DNA from 2 places in the Nosocomiicoccus massiliensis genome. Region 1 is predicted to be linked to the other one. Evidence: riboswitches for the same ligand, from Rfam matches in the RefSeq annotation. Region 1 holds a riboswitch; the other holds the start of a gene.
What was found. A riboswitch is a leader RNA that binds a small molecule or an ion and turns the genes downstream of it on or off. The one in region 1 is predicted to bind lysine.

Region 1 (10,557 bases):
CATCTAAGTATGAAGCCCCCCTCAAGATGAGATTTCCCTATAGATGCCAGAGAGACGATCTGGTTGATAGGTTTGGCGTGTAAGTATGGTGACATACTCAGCGGACAAATACTAATTCATCGATGACTTATTCAATATGATTCAAGCGTGTAACTACGAATTGCTTCTATTTGGTTTTGAGTGTATGTCTAGTGACGATGGCGGAGAGGCCACACCTGTTCCCATGCCGAACACAGAAGTTAAGCTCTCCAGCGCCGATGGTAGTTCGGTTGACCCGTGCTAGAGTAGGACGTCGCTAGGCAAACATTTATTTTAAAAAAAGTATTGCATACATACAAGAAATATGTAATAATAATACGTGCGGAGAATTAGCTCAGCTGGGAGAGCACCTGCCTTACAAGCAGGGGGTCGGTGGTTCGAGCCCGCCATTCTCCACCATTTATGCCGGCCTAGCTCAATTGGTAGAGCAACTGACTTGTAATCAGTAGGTTGGGGGTTCAAGTCCTCTGGCCGGCACCATCTAGAGCCGTTAGCTCAGTCGGTAGAGCATCTGACTTTTAATCAGAGGGTCACAGGTTCGATTCCTGTACGGCTCACTCTTTAAGCGGGTATGGCGGAATTGGCAGACGCACTAGACTTAGGATCTAGCGCCTTCGGGCGTGGGGGTTCGACTCCCTTTACCCGCACCATAAAAAATTAAATATCGCGGAAGTAGTTCAGTGGTAGAACACCACCTTGCCAAGGTGGGGGTCGCGGGTTCGAATCCCGTCTTCCGCTCCATTAAATGGTTGCGCCGGGGTGGCGGAACAGGCAGACGCACAGGACTTAAAATCCTGCGGTAAGTGATTACCGTACCGGTTCGATTCCGGTCCTCGGCACCATTTTTAAGCGCCCATAGCTCAATTGGATAGAGCGTCTGACTACGGATCAGAAGGTTAGGGGTTCGACTCCTCTTGGGCGCGTATATAAAAGTGACGGGAATTAGCTCAGCTTGGTAGAGCACTTGGTTTGGGACCAAGGAGTCGTAGGTTCGAATCCTATATTCCCGATATAATGGGGGGTTAGCTCAGCTGGGAGAGCGCCTGCTTTGCACGCAGGAGGTCAGCGGTTCGATCCCGCTACTCTCCACCATTAGTTTTATATATAAGTTTGATGAGTATACCAGGCGGTGTAGCTCAGCTGGCTAGAGCGTTCGGTTCATACCCGAAAGGTCGGGGGTTCGATCCCCTCCACCGCCACTTAAAGTGGACCTTTAGCTCAGTTGGTTAGAGCAAACGGCTCATAACCGTTTGGTCGCAGGTTCGAGTCCTGCAAGGTCCATCGAATTTTAATTTAATATTATAATGGAGGAATACCCAAGCCTGGCTGAAGGGATCGGTCTTGAAAACCGACAGGGGCGTAACAGCTCGCGGGGGTTCGAATCCCTCTTCCTCCGTTTTCTTTTTATTATCGCGGGATGGAGCAGTTGGTAGCTCGTCGGGCTCATAACCCGGAGGTCAGTGGTTCAAATCCACTTCCCGCAATTTTTTTATATCAATTAATGGTCCCGTGGTGTAGCGGTTAACATGCCTGCCTGTCACGCAGGAGATCGCGGGTTCGATTCCCGTCGGGACCGCCATTTAATTTAATACTTGGTTCTGTAGCTCAGTTGGTAGAGCATCTGACTGAAGATCAGAGTGTCGGCGGTTCGATTCCGTCCAGAACCACCATTTTGCCGGCCTAGCTCAACTGGTAGAGCAACTGACTTGTAATCAGTAGGTTGGGGGTTCAAGTCCTCTGGCCGGCATATTTTGGAAGGGTAGCGAAGTGGCTAAACGCGGCGGACTGTAAATCCGCTCCTTCGGGTTCGGCAGTTCGAATCTGCCCCCTTCCATTTATAGGGGTATCGTATAATGGTAATATAGAGGTCTCCAAAACCTTTGATGTGGGTTCGATTCCTACTACCCCTGTACGACGGCGATTGTGGCGAAGTGGTTAACGCACTGGATTGTGGCTCCGGCATGCGTGGGTTCGAATCCCATCAGTCGCCCCATATTGGGCTGTAGCCAAGCGGTAAGGCAACGGATTTTGGCTCCGTCATGCAAAGGTTCGAATCCTTTCAGCCCAGTAGTTTGGCGCCTTAGCCAAGTGGTAAGGCCGAGGACTGCAAATCCTCTACCACCGGTTCAAATCCGGTAGGCGCCTTTTTTCAATTTTATATATGCGGAGATAGTTAAGTTGTTTATAACATACTTCTTCCTGAAGTAAGTCGTTGGTTTAAATCCAGCTCTCCGCTCCATATTTTTGGTAAGACTATATTAAGTCTTATTTTTTTTATTTAAATTAAGCTCCCGTGGCGGAATAGGCAGACGCGTCGGACTCAAAATCCGATTCTTAGGAGTGCCGGTTCGATCCCGGCCGGGAGTATACAACTAGTATCTACTTGAAGACGTAAAGAAAACGAAGAAAAATAATTGAATAAGTAATTATTGATTGATGTTTACACCACACAGCAATGTGTGGTGTTTTTTTGTATAGAAAAAGCCCTACATAATGTAGGACTTATAGTAATGACTGAATCATCTCTTCAGTTGTGAGTCTCGATAAGTAGCTTGGTGGAACGTCGAATAATGATTTTGCACCGAAGTTTTTATCTTTTAAAAATCTATATGCCGCACGTGCAGAGGCAACTGCGACAGATGCTGTAAATTCTGGGTTACTGTCTAAGTTTAATTCTATTTTATAGGTTGCTTGATTGTTGTTCGTAAACCCACGTCTTAATACATATCCACCATGATTTAAGTTTTGATGATTTTCTTTAAATTCATCTTCAGAGATGAAGTAGACGTTTGTTTCATAGCCTTTAAAGTAGTCTGGCATGTTAATAATATCATTTTTAATATCTTCATCATTTCTAGAATTATCACTCACGATATATACGTCACGAATATGTGCAGATTCTTTTGTATAATTGACATCTTTACCGTCTTCGATTTCTTTGACGAGGTGATCATTTGGAAGTGTATACTGTGCACCGTATTTTACACCGTTGACTTGTCTTACTGCATCGCTATGTCCTTGAGATAGACCCGGACCATAAAATGTATATGACTCACCATTTGGTAAAAAGGATTCGCTATATAGTTTTTGTACAGAGAACACTCCAGGGTCCCAACCTGTACCAATAATCGATACGTTTTCATTGTCCTTTGTGATTTTATCTAAAATATTATAATGGTTGAGTAAATCTTGGTGATTATCATAGCAATCGACTGTAGAGAAGTGAGTACTGTAAAATTCTCTCGTTTCTGGGATGTCATTTTTAGATCCACCACATAATATAAGAACATCGATATTTTCTTTAAAGTCTAATATATCGTCAACATGATACGCTTTCGTATTTAAAGACTTTGGATCACGACGCGTAAACACTCCGACTAAATTAAAGTCGTCATTATAAGAAAGACTCGTCTCTACACCTTGACCTAAATTCCCGTATCCAACGATACCAACATTAATTTTACTCATTATAATTCACCTCTAAAATGTCGTTTACATCATATAATCCTTGAGTTTTTGTTACGATAAACTCTGCAGCTTTTAAACTACCCTCAGCAAATATTCGTTTAGAATATGCGGTATGTGTCAGTTCTAATACTTCATCTTCACCGAAGAAACTAACAGTATGTGTTCCGACAACTGTACCACCTCTTAGGGCGTGGATACCGACTTCATTACTTTCTCTTTTTGCCATACCCTCTCTACCGTAGTTTGCCGATAAAGTATCATCTCTACCATTATTTACCGCATCAAATAACATGTGAGCTGTACCACTTGGTGCATCTTTCTTTTTATTATGGTGCGTTTCAGTAATTTCAATATCAAAATTTTGTAAAGCTCGTGACACTGTTTCAGCAAGTTTTTCTAATATGTTAATACCGAGACTATAGTTACCAGCATAAACGATAGGAATTTTTTTCGATGCTTTATTGATCTCTTCAATACTGTCAATTCCAGTCGTTGCAATAACGACTGGAATCTCTTTAGTTGTTGCATAATCAAGTAGAGGAGAGAGTAAATCAGGCGATGAAAAATCAATAATTACATCGATATTTTCCTTCACATCGTTAAAATTATCGTATATATGATCTTCATTACTATGACCGATACCAGCAGCAACTGTATGATTTGAATCTTCAATTGTTTTAACTAATACTTGTCCCATTTGACCGGTAATTCCAGCAATTAGTATATTCATAGACTTCACCCTTATAATCTATTTAAATTCTTTAGTGTTTGACGGATGCTTTGTTGTACGTTTTCTTCAGCGACTGTCAGAGGTAATCTTAACTCTGGTGTACCAAACCCGAGTAAGTGAGTCGCATATTTAATAGGTACTGGACTGACTTCAGAAAACGCAGCTTCAATAAATGGTAATAATTTTAACTGTAACTCTTTTGATTTTTTAGAGTCACCGTTTAAGAAACTATGGACCATCTCACTCGTTTCTTTCGGGAAGACATTTGCAACGACTGAGATTACTCCTTCAGCACCGACAGCTAGCATCGGTACAGTTAGATCATCATTTCCTGAAATAATCTGAAATTCATCAGGTGTATTATTTCTAATATTCATCGTATACGATAAATCACCGGATGCATCTTTAATACCACAAATATTTTTATGTTTAGATAATTCAACAACAACGTTTAGTGGAATATTATGACCCGTACGTCCTGGAACTGAGTAGAGCATTACAGGGACCTTGCTGACGTTTGCGATCTCAGTAAAGTGTTCAATTAAACCAGTGTCTGTCCCTTTATTATAGAAAGGGGAGACGACGAGAAGGCCGTCTATGTCTAATTCTGACACTTCTTTACTAAATGAGACTGCGTCTTTGGTGTTATTGTTTCCTGTTCCAACAATAATCGGCACACGGCGATTTACTTTGTCGATTGTAAAATTAATGATTTCAAGTTTTTCATCAATAGACAATGTTGCTGCTTCACCAGTAGTACCGATTGAAATAATTGCATCGATTCCTTCTTTAATTTGAAATTCAATAAGTTCACCGAGTGCTTCAAAATCAATGTCACCTGAATTTGTAAATGGTGTAACAATCGCTACACCTGAACCTTTAAATAACATACTAATCTCTCCTTAATTTAAAATTTCTGCAATTTGAACAGAATTTGTCGCTGCACCTTTACGGATATTGTCCGCAGTGACGAACATATGAATACCGTTATCTGTACTATAGTCTCTACGGATTCTACCGACATATACGTCATCTGTACCATTTGCGTCTTCAGTAATCGGGTAGACTAAATTTTCAATATCGTCTTTAATAACAACACCTTCAGCTTCTTCTAGTGCTTTATAAATATCTTTAATATCAAAATCTTGTTCAAATTCGATGTCGATATTGACTGCGTGACCATTTTCAATAGGGACACGCACCGTTGTTGCGGTTACTTTTAACTGATCATCATTTAAAATTTTCTTCGTTTCTTCAATCATTTTCATTTCTTCTTTTGTATAGCCGTTATCTAAAAATACATCAATGTGTGGTAAAACACTTTGTTGAATGTTATACGGATACGTATTCGTCGTACCGTTTTTTAAGTCCTCAATACCACCGACACCAGATCCTGATACGGCTTGATACGTCGTATATGTGATGCGTTTAATACCAAATTTTTGAAGCGGCTTTAACGCAACGACTGATTGAATTGTTGAGCAGTTCGGATTTGCAATGAGTGTTTCATCATTTAAATCATCTCTATTCACTTCGGGGACGATTAACGGCACGTTTTCATCCATTCGGTACACGCTACTATTATCAATCGCAACAATACCTTTTTCTTTTGCAAGGGGGATAAATTTCTCTGAAACCGCGCCACCTGCAGCAAAGAATAGTACGTCGATGTCTCTATCAAATACTGATTCTTCTAGTTCTTCTAACGTATAATCTTTACCATTAAAAGTAATTGTTTCTCCTGCGGATTTTTTAGAACTAAATAGATAAAGTTCATCGACATTAAAATTTCTTTCTTCTAACACTTGTAAAATTGTTCGTCCAACTGTGCCACTTGCACCAACGACTGCAATATTCATAACTATTCCTCCTAAAGTTCAAAATGCTTTCCGAGTTTTATTACGACGTCATCTGCGATTTTGCTATCGACGACATATGAAATACTAATTTCTGACGTTGAAATTTCATAGAAGAAAATATCTTCTTTAACGAACAATTCAAACACTTGTGCAGCGATACCGACTTGACTACGCATCGCAGTACCGACGATTGAGACTTTGGATAGGTTATCTTTAATTTCATAATCTAGGTTAAGCTCTGTAAGCACTCGTTTCGTATCTTCTATCGATGATTTTTCACTCGTAAACGTCACTTCTTTTCTATCGTTTAACCGTGTATGACTAATAATATCTACGTTGACGTTTTCTTTAGCGAGTTCTAAAAAGATATTTGAAATATTGACGTCTTTTGTATCGTGAATAATAACGAGTACAACGTCATCTAATTTTGAGACACTTGTTAGTTTTGTATCTTCCATATCATAAGCCTCCAGTACTTTTGTGCCTTTTGTTTTACCGTCGTTTAATAAAATTTCCATCGGGACATTAAATTTATACGCAAGTTCAACACTTCTTGGTTCAATGACTTTTGTGCCGAGATGCGCCATTTCCATGAGTTCCTCGTATGTGACGACGTTTAACTTTTTTGCGTCACTATAAATTCTCGGGTCAATAGAGTAAATGCCGGAAACATCCGTATAAATTGCACATTTCGCATTTAATTTTACAGCGAGGGCAACAGCTGACGTATCTGATCCTCCGCGACCAAACGTTGTAATATCTCCTAGAGGATTTATTCCTTGGAATCCAGTCACGACGACGATTTCATTTTGTCTTAAATGATTTTCTATACGTTCGATATTAACGTCAGTAATTTTATTTTTACCGTGAACACCGTCGCTTTGAAATCCAGCTTGAAATCCAGTTAACGCGACAGCTTTATGCCCGGCTTCATTTAAGTGAATCGCGAGGAGTGCAGCACTTTTGTTTTCTCCAGTTGAAACGAGCATATCGAGTTCACGTTTAGAAGGTGTCGTGGACAATGCATGTGCCATATCTAATAACTCATTCGTCGAGTCTCCCATTGCTGAAACGACGACAACGACTTCTTCTGTTTTACTTTTTTCTAGTATGATGTCACTCGCACTTTTAATCTTTTCTAAATCTTTTAAAGACGAGCCTCCAAATTTCATGACGAGTCGTTCCATTTTAAAAGACCTCATTTCTTATTAAATCTTCGTAAGTTTCTCTTTTTACCGCAAGATGCGTGTCACCATCTTTAACAAATACGACCGCGCCTCGCGGGATTTTGTTGTAGTTTGACGCCATCGACTCTGTATACGCACCAGTTGATGGTACTGCTAACGTATCTTTAATGTTAGCTTTTGGTAACTTAATATTTTCTATTAAGACGTCGCCACTTTCACATAACTTACCGGCAATTCGGTAATTAGTTATTTTATTAGCAGTCATATTATTAGCGATTGCCGCAGTGTATTTTGCTTCGTATAAAGAAGGACGTAAGTTGTCGTTCATACCACCATCGATCAGTAAAAAGTCAATGTGACTTGACGGCTTAATATGAGAGACGTTATATAAGGTAGTTCCAAAATCATTAATTAATGATCGACCAGGTTCAATAGAAATCGTTTCAACATCAATATCATATTCACGGATATAATTTTCGAGTACGTCTATATATTCATTTAAAAAATTTTCGAGTTGAAGCGGCTGATCACCTTTAGTGTAGTAAACACCAAATCCGCCACCTAAGTTTAATTCATCGAGTTTTAAATTGAACTCTTTTTGAACGTCGCTATAAAATTCAATCATACGTTTTGCTTCAGTAAAATAAGATTTAGAGTCAAAAATTTGTGATCCGATATGACAATGAAACCCTTTAAAATCTAAATGACTTAAATGATTAAGTTCTTCCAAAAACTGTAAAGCTTCTTGAAATGTCAATCCAAATTTAGAATCATCGTTAGACGTTTGAATATATTTATGTGTATCTGTTTCAATCGTTGGGTTGACTCTTAACAAGACACGTTGTGTTTTATTTAAGTTACTTAAAATATTGTTTAATATAGTTGCTTCACTTAAATTGTCTAAAACAATCGTACCGACATTTTCTCTTACTGCAAATTCGAGTTCTTCATTGGTTTTTGCGTTACCGTGAAAGTAAATATTTTTACTATCAAATCCTGAATGTTTCGCTACGAACAGTTCACCACCACTCACAACGTCAAGTGACAGTTGATGAGATTTTAATTGCTTAACTAAATAACTGCATAGGAAAGCTTTTCCAGCGTATATAATATTTGTGTTAAAAATACTTGATTTAAAATGATTTTTAAATATATTAATTTTTTCATCGATTCCTGCTTCATCAAACACGTAAAGTGGAGTACCGAACTCTTCTTTTAGCGTAGAAGTTGCTACGCCACCAATTACTAATTCGTTATCAATTACTTCTGAAGTACCAAATAATCTCATCATTATCCTCCTTACAAATAAAAAACTCATGAGTACAAATGGCACTCATGAGTTCGGTGCCCTCAATGCAACTGCTCACCACTATAAGATTGGGCGTCTTATAGTGACAGTACTATTCTTATTCAGAAATAGTCCCAACGATCATATCGTTTCGGCGATGGCTCCTTTCGAAAATTCTACTCTTAGCGCACCGCGGCCTCTTGTTACATTGAATATTAAATTGTATTTAAAATCTGAAAATTTAGATTAGACAAAATATATCATACAAAAATGAAAGGGTCAAATTTGCTTTAAAAATTAATAGAAAAATATATATCGTCATGATAAAATAAGTGAGCAGTAGCAATGCGTTATTTTTCACAAAGTTATACTGCTAAAATTTGATTGATGTGCTGTATAATAATAGATAGAAATCGTTTGAGAGGAGATAGGCTGTTGGATCAAAGAGAGACTGAAGTATTAAATCTCATAAAAGAGAACCCGTTTATTTCTCAGTCGGAGCTGTCTAAAAAGCTTGGTTTAACTGCTTCGAGTGTATCGAGAATTATAGCAGATCTCGTGCATAAAGAGTTTATTCAGGGACAAGCTTATGTTTTAAATGAAGAGTTCCCGATTGTCTGTGTCGGTGCAGCGAATATTGATAAGAAGTTTTTTGTTCATGAAAAGTTGATTCATGGAACGTCGAATCCGATTGATTCTGCGCATTCTGTCGGTGGAGTCGTGCGTAATATCGCTGAGAACTTGGGTCGTTTAGGCCAAAATGTGGCGCTCATTACGACAAGAGGTGATGACGCAGAGTGGCTGAAGGTAAAAGAAGCTTCTGAAGCGTATATTAATTTAGATTTTACTGAAATCATCGAAGGGAAAAATACAGGCGCATATACCGCATTAATAAACCGTGAAGGCGAAATGGAGTACGGTTTTGCGGATATGAGTATTTACGATGAATTCACACCTGAAGTACTAATTCGTCAGACGTATATTTTAAAGCGTGCAAAATGTATTGTAGCGGATTTAAACGTTCCGAAAGTAACGCTTGAATTTTTAGTGGCATATGCAGAAAAACACGATATTAAGCTCGTATTTATTCCTGTATCTGGACCGAAAATGGAGCGTCTGCCGGATTATTTAGAGCCAGTGGACTGGTTGATTGTAAACCGCGATGAGACCGAAGCGCAGTTTAATATGGTCATTCAGACGGATGAAGATTTAATGGAAGGTGCGAAGCTTTGGAACGCACGCGGTGTGTCTAACGTCATCGTAACGAACGGATCTAAATCTTTAGCGTATGCGTCTAAAGATTATGAAAAGATTTACCCAATTAAAAAATCGAACCGCGTCGTCGACGTAACAGGAGCTGGCGATAGTTTTTCTAGCGCAGTGATTTACGGTTGGCTAAATGGGTATAGTATAGATGACTGTATTGAACTTGGTATGGTCAACTCAACAAAAACGATTGAAACAGATTTTACAGTACGTCAAGATTTAACAGAAAAGCAGTTAAAATTAGATTTGGAGGCTTATAGGAATGAATCATTTAATTGATCTTACAAAAGAAGTACAAGAAGCATTAGAAAATAATAAACCAGTGGTTGCATTAGAGTCGACTATTATTTCTCACGGAATGCCGTATCCCCAAAACGTAGAGATGGCGAAAAAGACTGAAGAAATCATTAGAGAAAACGGTGCAGTACCAGCGACAATCGCAATTATGGACGGCCGTATTAAAGTTGGACTTACTGAAGACGATTTAGAACTACTTGCTAAAGAAGGACGTAACGTTACTAAAGTATCTCGTCGTGACTTAGCAGAAGTTATCGCAATGAAAACACTCGGTGCGACGACTGTAGCATCTACAATGATTTGTGCGAACCTAGCAGGAATCAAATTCTTCGTTACAGGTGGAATCGGTGGTGTACACCGCGGATATGAAGAGCATATGGACGTATCAGCAGACTTAGACGAACTTGGTAAAACAGACGTCGT
Region 2 (10,557 bases), 810 kb from region 1:
TGATGTACGTCGCACTACACGAAGCAAGTCGTGCGAATGACTCATTTAAAGCCGGATTCATACATCTACCAGCATCGCACGAACTTGCAATCGAGAATCCCGCATTACCAAGCATGTCGCTAGACGACCTTAAACGCACGGTTAGAATTTGTATAGAGGCGTTGTAAGCGGTGGGGATTCGTGCCGGTTTTTCATCTTTATTAACAAAAAAACGTTGAAAGTGTTAAATATATTAGGATAATTAACAAAAACGCAGAATCTCGCACCGTTTTTGTTAGATAAAAAGATATAATTAACAAAAACCGGCTCGACGACCCGAAATTTGTTAAATATATCCGGATATCTAACAGAATCCCGAAATTTTTGTTAAATATAATTTTGAGAAATGGTGTTTAAGCTGTTTTAGGATAAAAAGACACAATCAACCTGCGAAAACAAACTCAAAACCAGGTTTTTCATCTTTATTAACAAAAAAACGTTGAAAGTGTTAAATATATTAGGATAATTAACAAAAACGCAGAATCTTGCACCGTTTTTGTTAGATAAAAAGATATAATTAACAAAAACCGGCTCGACGACCCGAAATTTGTTAAATATATCCGGATATCTAACAAAATCCCGAAATTTTTGTTAAATATAATTTTGAGAAATGGTGTTTAAGCTGTTTTAGGATAAAAAGACACTCTCAAACCCGCACAATCAAACTCACCATCAGGTTTTTCATCCTTAACACCAAAAAAGCGAACGCCCCGATCAATAAATCAGGCGTTCGCTTCTTTTTTTGATTGTTTTGATGATGCGATTGTATTGAACACTGTGATTCCAAGTATGAGTGCAATCCCGACGACTTGGAATAGTTCTAATACGTCGCCGAGTACGATTACTGTTGTTAACACGGCCATCACGGGTTCGAGTAGTCCTAGAATTCCCGCTTCTTGTGAAGTGATATATTTTAAACTTCCAATATAGAGTAAGAATGCGAGTGTCGTTCCAATTAATATCGAGAATAATAATATACTAATCTCAAATGCCGACCAGTCGTAACCAAAATCTAATGACCAGATCGGTGTTTTAAAGTTTAATAGTATTCCACCGACGAGCATTGAGCCGCCGACGAGTTCTAACGGGTGCATTCTAAGTAGTAAGTACCCCGCGTGTACTGTGTAGTACGCGAGCGCGACACCAGATAAAATACCCCAAAATAACGCGAGTGGTGATACGATTAGTTGAGTGAGATTACCATTTGTTGCGATTAAAACGACTCCGACGATCATAAAGAGAATGACGAGTACTTCTTTGTAAGTGAAATTTATATATTTCTTAAAGACGTAATATAAAATAATATAAATCGGTCCGGTACATTGTAGCACTGTCGCAATCGCAGCATTCCCGTATCCAATCGTTGCTGTAAATGAATATTGAACGAGCGTCATACCGAAAATACTATATATAACGAAGCGAGTGACTAAATATTTGTCCCATACCGTCGTACTCTTCTTTTTAAAAACAATTAAAAAGAATAAAACGAGTATAATACCACTGATTAAAAGCCTTGCTGTCACGTACCAATCGACATTCACAGGTGTGTTTCTAAATAACCAGTCGGTCGCGGTACCACCGATTCCCCAAAGGCTTGCGCCGAGTATAACTGAAATCAGCCCAAACACTCTTTTATCTGAAGCCATCGTATCACCATCTTTCATATTGATATACTATTGTACTCAATATAATTATGGAATACTAGATACATTTTTCTTGTTACATTCTCTTAACGACTTATAGTATTTAAATAAAAAGTTTTGAGATGGTTTTTCTACTACATATAAAATACAATGCGCGAGTAACACTGAAATGATGACCGGAATTATGATCCATATTTCATGCGTTAAACCGTAATCTTCCATGACGTGAATGAGCGCATATCCGATATTTTGGTGAATTAAATATAACGGGTACGAAATACTTCCTAAATAAAGCAGCAATTTATTATTTAAAATCTTCAATTTATCGTTTAAAACTAAGGCGAAAATCGATATAAAACTCACTGTAAATAATCCATTCACGACACCTTCGAAGATAAAGTCATACATAACGGCTACGATAATGACAGCCCCGTATTTCAACTGCATGCCTTTTATCCAAATTTCGTGCAGCATAATCCCAATGACGAACAACTGAATATAGTTTGCTGTAGAAAATCTCTCAACAAATTGTGCAGAATCAGTACTCATAATTAGGCTGTAAAGTTGTATCGCCATACCTACGCTGAGCATCGTCACAACTACGGGCATGACTTTTTCTTTATCAATAAGTATGATGAGCGCCATCATCATATAAAACGTAAATTCGACGCGAAGCGACCAGTACGATCCGTCAATATTACGAATACCTATAAATTCTTGAACCATCGTCATATTTACAAACATTTCTTGAATCGTTCGTTGAATGTCAATTGACGATGCGCTTAATACGATAAAAGTAATGACTACAGCTGCAATGTATGCCGGATACAAACGGAACGCTCGTTTAATTAAAAAATCACTTGCAGATCGTCCGCGACTAACTGACATAAAAATCACAAAGCCACTGATGATGAAAAATAGCTGTACACCGTAGTGCCCGAAACTAAATAATTCAGTATTATAATCACTTGCTACGTGTCCAAATCGTCTGTCATAGTGAAATGTATAATGATATAACACGACGAGAAGAGCAGCGATTCCTCGTAGTGCGTCAATTTCAGTAATGCGTTTTTTATTCATACAATCATCCTATTTTTAAGGTTGTATTTCCATTAGCCGTATAATCGACACGATAAACGTTTCAGAAAACATTTAATAATTGTAAACGTATCGTAATATGTGATGTTTAAAAATCTCCAAAAAAGGAATAGTATAAAAAACAGTAAAGAGGGGATATTATGGCAAACAATTTAACAGAGTGGTACGACAAAGCGTTATCAGCTGAAGAGATGCGTCAACAGTTTACGGATTTAAAAGAAGGATTCGATAATATTTACGATAATTTTAGCGTAAAAGAAGATGAGCATAAAGACGAGTTACAAGAAAAGAACTTTAAAGTGCTCGGTATTATCGAGCCGTGGTGTGCGCATTGTATGTTAAATACACCAATTTTACTTCGACTCACTGAAGCGTATGACTTTGAAGCGAAGTTTGTATTAAGAGATGAAAACCTCAATCTCATGGAGCAATATCAAACAAACGGTAAAAACATCATTCCAATTTACGTTGTTTTAGATGAAAATAATAATGAGATTGGAAAATGGGGACCATTTGCACCAGAAGTGAAGAAAACTTCAGACGAAGCGAAAAAGCATATCCCAAGTAAAGATGACCCAACTTACGATGAGAAGTTTAAAAAGGTCATCGGTGAACTTAGAGAACAGTTTAAATCTGATGAGGCGCTATGGGAAGCGGCATATAAAGATATTCAAAAAACATTATTAGACGCTTAAAATAAACGAAGTCAGATTCTTATTTAAGAATCTGACTTTTTTCATTTCGTATCGTCTTGTATGCCTAAAAATTGAAGTTTTTCGTTAAATAAAAATGGATAAGATAAAAATCCAACTAAAATTGAAGATAGTGCAGCTGCGTTTAATATAAGAAACAGAATGAGTAATTGATACATCACTGCTTCCATCGGATCTCCACCACCGATAATTAACCCACTCATCATACCTGGGAGTTGTACAAGACCAACAGTTTTTTGAGATTCAATCGTCGGAATCATACTCGTTTTAATTGCGGATTTTAACGTGTGGTGAACCGCTTCTTTCGGTGTCCCGCCAAAAGATAAAATTAACTCGATTGTTTCTTCGTTATGACTGAGTTCAGATTTAAATCGGTCTAAAAATAATAAAGATAAAACCATACAGTTTCCGATAATCATTCCGGAAATTGGGATGACGTATTGTGCTTCGAACGGGATGATTTTAAATAATAGTAATGTCCCCATTGAAAATAGTTCGACAAACACAAGTGTCACGATAATAATGATCTTTATATGCGGAATACCTTTACCTTTTTTAACGATATTTTGACTCGCTGCTGCGATAATTAAAACAATCATTAACAACATAAAAATCGTACTCTTACTATCGAACACGAATTGTAAAATATACCCGATAATAATTAGCTGGATTGTCGCTCGTATTGAAGCAATAATAATATCCTTTTCTAGACCGAGCTTTAAAACGACAGCGAGTATAATAGGGATGATTACAAACACTAATGTGAGCGCTAAACTTGTAAACGACATTTAAAATTCCCCCTCTAAAAATTGTTTTAAAGCATCAGTTTTAGGATGAGCGAACTGTTCAATTGGTCCAAACTCAATTAACTCGCCCTTTCTTAAATACCAAAAGTCATCGGACACACGCTTTGCTTGTGAGAGATTATGCGTCACCCAAATAATTGTTAAATCAAACTCTTTTTGATTTTTTACGATTAGTCGTTCGATTTCTCGAGCGACAGTCACATCGACACTCGCCGTGATTTCATCGAGAAGTAAGATATCAGGATTATTTACGAGCGTACGTGCTAGTGCGACACGACTCTTTTCACCACCAGATAATTTACGAACGGGTCGGTCGATGAAGTCTTTTGTTAAATCGACTTTTTCTAGAAATTCAATTGCTTCATCTTTAGAAAATGCCTCGTTAAATAAATCTTTTGGAAATTTTAAGTTGTCATATACAGTGCCTTCAAGCATGGGTGACGACTGAAATGCAAATCCAACATTACGTCGTAACTTAATAATATCCATTGCTTTAATGTTTTCTTCTCCAATATATATGTCGCCATTAGTTGGAGATAAAAGACCGTTAATATGTTTTAATGTCGTTGATTTCCCAGCGCCACTTGGTCCGATTAATGTTGTAATACGATTCTTTTTAAACGTTCCGGAAATGTTTTTTAAAATATGTTTATGAGATACGTCTTTAAACGAAATAGACATCATCATTCTCCTTTAGTTTCTATTTTCAAATAAAAATAGTTTCTGTGGTAAAATAAATCTAGGTGATACTATGATTTATATCGGATTAACTGGATGGGGCTATCACGATTCAATTTATACTGATGTCACAAAAGTGAATCAAAAACTTGAGACATACGCCGGTACATTTCCAGTCGTTGAAGTCGATTCGACATATTATGCAATATTACAACAATCGACGATTGAAAAGTGGTGCCGTGAAACACCAGAAGATTTTAAGTTTATCGTCAAAACACACCAGTTTATGACAGGTCATGGTGACTTTAGAACATCTTATTCAAACATAAATGAATTATATAAAGACTATAAAGAAATGTTACAACCTATGGTGAATCATGGCAAACTTGCTTATATATTAATGCAGTTTCCACCTTGGTATGAATGCAATGAGAAAAACATTAACTACGTTCGACTCGCTAAAAAGATGCTTCACCCGTTAAAAGTTGCGGTTGAATTTCGTCATGCGTCTTGGTTTACTGATGACAAAAAAGAACAAACGCTACAATTTCTCCACGATAATCGTCTCATCCATACGATTGTCGATGCCCCTCAAATTGTTGAGGGGACGGTTCCATTTGTCAGTCGTGTGACTGATGATATCGGGTTTATTCGTCTTCACGGTAGAAATGCACACGGATGGATGCAGATGAACCGAACGAGAGAAGAGTGGCGAAATGTGCGTTACTTATATAATTATAACCGAGAAGAACTTGAAGCACTGAAAAAACATATAGAAATTTTATCGTTTAAAACAAAAGATATTTACGTTATTTTCAACAATAACTCTGGTGGACATGCTGCCGGGAACGCAGAAACCTTAATCGATATGCTCGGTATTAAATATAAAACTCTCGCTCCAAAACAACTCAAACTATTTTAAAGTAAAGGAGGATAATCATGATCTTAACAATAATTATATTAATATGTATCGGATTATTCTCCTCAATTTTAGGTGCACTCGTCGGAATGGGTGGTGGGGTCATCATCGTTCCAGCACTCGTATTTTTCGGTATTAAACTCGGTATGATCGAAGGTATGACACCGCAACTTGCGATCGGAACGTCGAGTATGATTTTAGTCATTACGGGATTCTCTGCGATGGTTCAGTATAACAAAAGTAACCAAGTTGACAGATATAGCGGCTCTATTTTTTTAATCGGTCTCGTACCTGGTGCGTTCGTCGGATCATATGCGAGCGCGTCTTTAACTCTAGATTCATTTAATTTATACTTCGGATCATTTTTAATCATCATTAGTATTATACTGATGGTGCGAGATAAAATACCGCCTTTAAAAGTGTTTCAAAACCCTAAATACTTAAGACCGCATATCGATGCTGATGGGGTTGTTCATCAGTATGGATTCCCGGTATGGATTGCGGTAGCGATCACTTTCTTAGTTGGATTTACCACAGGGTTATTTGGAATCGGTGGGGGCGTACTGATGACGCCGTTAATGATTATCGTCTTTAGAATTCCACCGACGATTGCGATCGGAACGTCGATGATGTTAATATTCTTTTCGAGTTTTTCAAGTGCAATCGGGCACGCATTACAATCTCACGTTCAATATTTCTCGCTTATATTTTTAGCGGTGAGTTCGTATTTTGGAGCGAGAATTGGTGTAAAGTTAGCCAGTCGATTTACGAGTGATGGTTTAGTCAAAATACTTCGCACAGTGCTACTGTTAATCGGTTTATATTTAATTTTAGAAGCGATACTTTAAAGGAAAGTGTGTTGTTATGAAAAAGCAAATTCGCATTTACCATACGAATGATATCCATAGTCATTTTGATAATTATCATGCGATTGTCGAGTACATAAAACCGCGTAAAGATGAAAATACACTTTACGTTGATATCGGAGATCACGTCGATAGAAGTCATCCGTATACAGAAGCTACGATTGGTAGAGGTAACGTCGAACGTCTAAATGACGCACTCTGTGACGTCGCAACGATCGGTAACAACGAAGGTATAACGTTAACTAAAAGTGAATTAAAAAATTTATATAATGAAGCGGATTTCGAAGTGATTTGTGCGAATCTTCGCGATGAACATGGGTTATTATTCCCACCGTACACGATTAAAAGAATCGGCGATATCCGTATTGGCTTTATTGCCGCAACTGTTGAGTTTACACCGTTTTATAAAGCACTCGCGTTAGATGTTGAAGGCGCGTTTTATTACATTAAAGAATACTTAAAAGAAATGAAACGTCACTGTGACGCCGTTGTGATGTTGTCACACTTAGGTAAATATGACGACGAGAGACTTGCAGAAGAATGTCCAGAAATTGATGTAATTATCGGTGGACATACGCATCACACACTCCCAGAAAATTATAAAGTAAACAAGACGACGTTAACTGCAGCCGGACGATTCGGAGAGTATTTCGGTTGTGTCGATTTAGAATTTACGGATTATAATTTAACAGACGTTTCAACGCGTTTAATTGAAACGGATCTATTATCAAACCGCTACGACGAATTTTATGACGTCGGAAAAGAGATGCTAAATACAACTGTAAAGCACGATGTACTAGCAATTGAACGGACACTATATACGATGAACTGGTTTACGTACACGTTATTACAGATGATTCAAAAGTATACACAGACTGACATTTCTATCATTCACGCAGGGTTAATCGCTGCAGAATTTAGAGGCGGGGAAATGACGAAATACCACGTTCATAAAGTATTACCCCATGCTATTAATCTAATTAAAGTAGAGATGACAGGGCGCGACTTAAAAGATATGTACTATACGGCAAGCGCTCAAGAATATAAAGATGAAATTATAAAAGGACTCGGTTTTAGAGGCGACGTGATGGGTGTGTTTTTAATTGATGGATTATCAGTCGTTGAAAGCAGACGTGAATTTTACGTGAACGGTGAACTAGTAGAAGATGAAAACATATATGAAGTTGGGACGCTCGACATGTATTCATTTGGTCGATTCTTCCCACACTTTAATTCGTTAAATAAGACGTATTACATTCCAGAATTTTTAAGAGATATCGTCGACATTTATAAAGATGATTTAATAATTTCAAAAGAATTTTGACTTTTTAAAACATAAAGTCTATAATGAAATGCAATTCGAAAATAAAGCAATTAAATACAAGTAGAGGTGCACATGACACTGGTAAAAGTTGGAGTAGCCATACTGTGAAGACTTTGAAGAGGGATTGTGCCGAAATGGTAAAGCTGGACACTTTGCTGTTGGGACTTCGTTTAATAGATGAAGTACTGTCATGATTATCATGGTGCGCTACATTTGTTAAACACAAGTGGAAAGCACTTGTGTTTTTTTGTTATATAAGATTAGGAGTAGATTTGAATGGATTTAATTTTAAACTGGACGTATATTTCACTTATCCCACCACTCATTACGTTAATACTCGTCCTATTAACGCGACGTGTAGATTTAAGTTTAGGTGTTGGGATCATTACTTCAGCAATTGTCATAACACAAGGTAACGTCGGAGAAATGGTTGCTAAGATTTGGCAAACGTTTATCGATTTAATTATCGAAGACGGCTGGTTAAATACGTGGAGTGCGTATATTTTAATCTTCTTAGCATTACTTGGGATTATGAGTGCATTTATGAGTATGTCAGGCGGAGCGAGAGCATTTACGAGCTACGCGATGACAAAAGTTAAAACGCGTACTGGAGCACTTTTATTAAGCGGTATACTCGGCATTATTATTTTTATTGATGACTATTTTAGTGCGATTATTACACCTCAAGTATCTAAGCCGTTAACGGACAAATATAAAGTATCACGCGCGAAACTTGCGTACGTTGTCGACACGACAGCATCCCCAATTGCAGTGATCATGCCAGTATCGAGCTGGGGTGCAACAATTATGGGGCTGACTGCGCCACTACTTATCGCAGCAGGACTCAGTCACATCACACCGTTCGAAGCGTTTTTATATATGATTCCACTAAACTTTTATAGTTTAAGTGCAATTATTTTAATGTTTATCGTCATCCTTACAAATTTTGATATATTCGGTATGAAACGTGAAGAGTCACGTGCTATAAACGACGGAATATTATACGATAAAAAGGTTGAAGACGATGAATTACAAGTCGCGTATCACTCATCTAAAAGCGCGTTAATTGTTCCACTTGTTGGTCTAGTAGCGGGTGTACTTATTGGAATGATTTACACAGGGATAAAAGAAAGTGGATCATTAAATCCAATCGTCATTCTCGAAAATAACTCGATTACGCATTCATTAATTTTTGGTGGTATCATCGGGGTTGTTTTATCGTTAATTTACTATTATAAATTCACTAAGCAAGATGAAAACTTCTCAAGTCGCGACACGTGGATTGGATTTAAAACAGGGCTTCAAGCGATGATTGGCCCGATTATCGTGTTAATACTTGCATGGATGACAGGTGAACTAATAAGTGAACTAGGGACTGGTGAATTACTCGGTCAAATGGTGAAAGATTCGAATATTTCAGCAGCATTCCTACCGGCAATCGTGTTTGTCGTTGCATGTATCATGGCATTAACAACAGGTACATCTTGGGGATCATTTGGTATACTCGTTCCGATTGCAGGAAATATTATCATTACGTTAGAAGTACCTGAACTATTACTCGCATCAATCGCAGCAGTACTTGCGGGTGGTGTGTTCGGGGACCACTGTTCACCGATTTCAGATTCGACGATACTTTCAAGTACAGGATCTGGATCTGACCATATCGTCCACGTCATGACGCAAATACCATATGCAGTAATTGCAGCCGTTGTTTCATTAGTATCATTTGTAGTCGTTGGGTTTACAACTTCAACTGGATTAGGATTACTCGTGATGATCGGGTTATTCATCGCATTAACACTCGTTATTAAACTCGTGTATACACCGATTCAAGCTAAAAGATAATAGTGAAATTATTCACTTACGATATAAGTATACTCGCTCTTCAAAGTTGTGTTATTATAAAATCAAATACACCACAAAGGTAGGGATTCGAGTGGCAACAAAGAACGAGGAGATTTTAAGAAAACCTGAATGGCTTAAAATTAAATTAAATACAAATGAGAACTATATCGGTCTCAAAAAAATGATGCGTGCAGAAAATTTACATACAGTGTGTGAAGAGGCGCGTTGTCCAAACATCCACGAATGTTGGGCGGAGCGTCGTACAGCAACATTTATGATTTTAGGATCTGTATGTACGAGAGCGTGTCGTTTCTGTGCAATTAAAACTGGGCTTCCAAGTGAAGTAGACTGGGACGAGCCAAGACGTATTGCAGAATCAGTTCAAAAAATGGATTTAAAGCACTGTGTAATAACTACAGTTGCACGTGATGATTTACGTGACGGTGGTGCGAAAGTTTACGCTGAAACAATCCGTAAAGTACGTGAAGTGAACCCATATACGACAGTAGAAGTACTACCTTTTGATTTTAACGGTAACAAAGAAAACATTAAAATTTTAATGGATGCAAAACCAGACATTTTAAACCATAATATTGAGACGGTCGAACGTTTAACAAAGCGTGTAC

Region 2: it holds a riboswitch for lysine, as region 1 does, so the genes downstream of both, CJ229_RS08200 (Na+/H+ antiporter NhaC family protein) here and lysA (diaminopimelate decarboxylase) in region 1, are expected to answer to the same signal.

The regions. Positions count from the first base shown of each region.
Region 1 covers NZ_CP136964.1:686,479-697,035, reverse strand. Annotated here, with positions in the region: rRNA gene CJ229_RS03710 (23S ribosomal RNA) at 1-135, shown strand, start outside; rRNA gene rrf (5S ribosomal RNA) at 188-301, shown strand; tRNA gene CJ229_RS03700 (tRNA-Val) at 363-438, shown strand; tRNA gene CJ229_RS03695 (tRNA-Thr) at 444-519, shown strand; tRNA gene CJ229_RS03690 (tRNA-Lys) at 524-596, shown strand; tRNA gene CJ229_RS03685 (tRNA-Leu) at 605-689, shown strand; tRNA gene CJ229_RS03680 (tRNA-Gly) at 706-780, shown strand; tRNA gene CJ229_RS03675 (tRNA-Leu) at 793-881, shown strand; tRNA gene CJ229_RS03670 (tRNA-Arg) at 889-962, shown strand; tRNA gene CJ229_RS03665 (tRNA-Pro) at 976-1,049, shown strand; tRNA gene CJ229_RS03660 (tRNA-Ala) at 1,056-1,131, shown strand; tRNA gene CJ229_RS03655 (tRNA-Met) at 1,165-1,238, shown strand; tRNA gene CJ229_RS03650 (tRNA-Ile) at 1,247-1,320, shown strand; tRNA gene CJ229_RS03645 (tRNA-Ser) at 1,346-1,435, shown strand; tRNA gene CJ229_RS03640 (tRNA-Met) at 1,451-1,523, shown strand; tRNA gene CJ229_RS03635 (tRNA-Asp) at 1,543-1,618, shown strand; tRNA gene CJ229_RS03630 (tRNA-Phe) at 1,634-1,709, shown strand; tRNA gene CJ229_RS03625 (tRNA-Thr) at 1,714-1,786, shown strand; tRNA gene CJ229_RS03620 (tRNA-Tyr) at 1,793-1,873, shown strand; tRNA gene CJ229_RS03615 (tRNA-Trp) at 1,879-1,949, shown strand; tRNA gene CJ229_RS03610 (tRNA-His) at 1,957-2,032, shown strand; tRNA gene CJ229_RS03605 (tRNA-Gln) at 2,036-2,107, shown strand; tRNA gene CJ229_RS03600 (tRNA-Cys) at 2,114-2,184, shown strand; tRNA gene CJ229_RS03595 (tRNA-Gly) at 2,203-2,278, shown strand; tRNA gene CJ229_RS03590 (tRNA-Leu) at 2,327-2,406, shown strand; gene CJ229_RS03585 (diaminopimelate dehydrogenase) at 2,542-3,507, opposite strand; gene dapB (4-hydroxy-tetrahydrodipicolinate reductase) at 3,500-4,237, opposite strand; gene dapA (4-hydroxy-tetrahydrodipicolinate synthase) at 4,249-5,127, opposite strand; gene CJ229_RS03570 (aspartate-semialdehyde dehydrogenase) at 5,140-6,096, opposite strand; gene CJ229_RS03565 (aspartate kinase) at 6,108-7,283, opposite strand; gene lysA (diaminopimelate decarboxylase) at 7,285-8,571, opposite strand; lysine riboswitch at 8,635-8,779, opposite strand; gene CJ229_RS03555 (PfkB family carbohydrate kinase) at 9,007-10,116, shown strand; gene CJ229_RS03550 (pseudouridine-5'-phosphate glycosidase) at 10,100-10,557, shown strand, end outside.
Region 2 covers NZ_CP136964.1:1,555,047-1,565,603, forward strand. Annotated here, with positions in the region: gene pcp (pyroglutamyl-peptidase I) at 1-167, shown strand, start outside; gene CJ229_RS08160 (EamA family transporter) at 762-1,685, opposite strand; gene CJ229_RS08165 (acyltransferase family protein) at 1,731-2,762, opposite strand; gene CJ229_RS08170 (thioredoxin family protein) at 2,921-3,475, shown strand; gene CJ229_RS08175 (ABC transporter permease) at 3,517-4,281, opposite strand; gene CJ229_RS08180 (ABC transporter ATP-binding protein) at 4,282-4,986, opposite strand; gene CJ229_RS08185 (DUF72 domain-containing protein) at 5,051-5,899, shown strand; gene CJ229_RS08190 (sulfite exporter TauE/SafE family protein) at 5,917-6,744, shown strand; gene CJ229_RS08195 (bifunctional metallophosphatase/5'-nucleotidase) at 6,761-8,086, shown strand; lysine riboswitch at 8,140-8,304, shown strand; gene CJ229_RS08200 (Na+/H+ antiporter NhaC family protein) at 8,363-9,931, shown strand; gene lipA (lipoyl synthase) at 10,023-10,557, shown strand, end outside.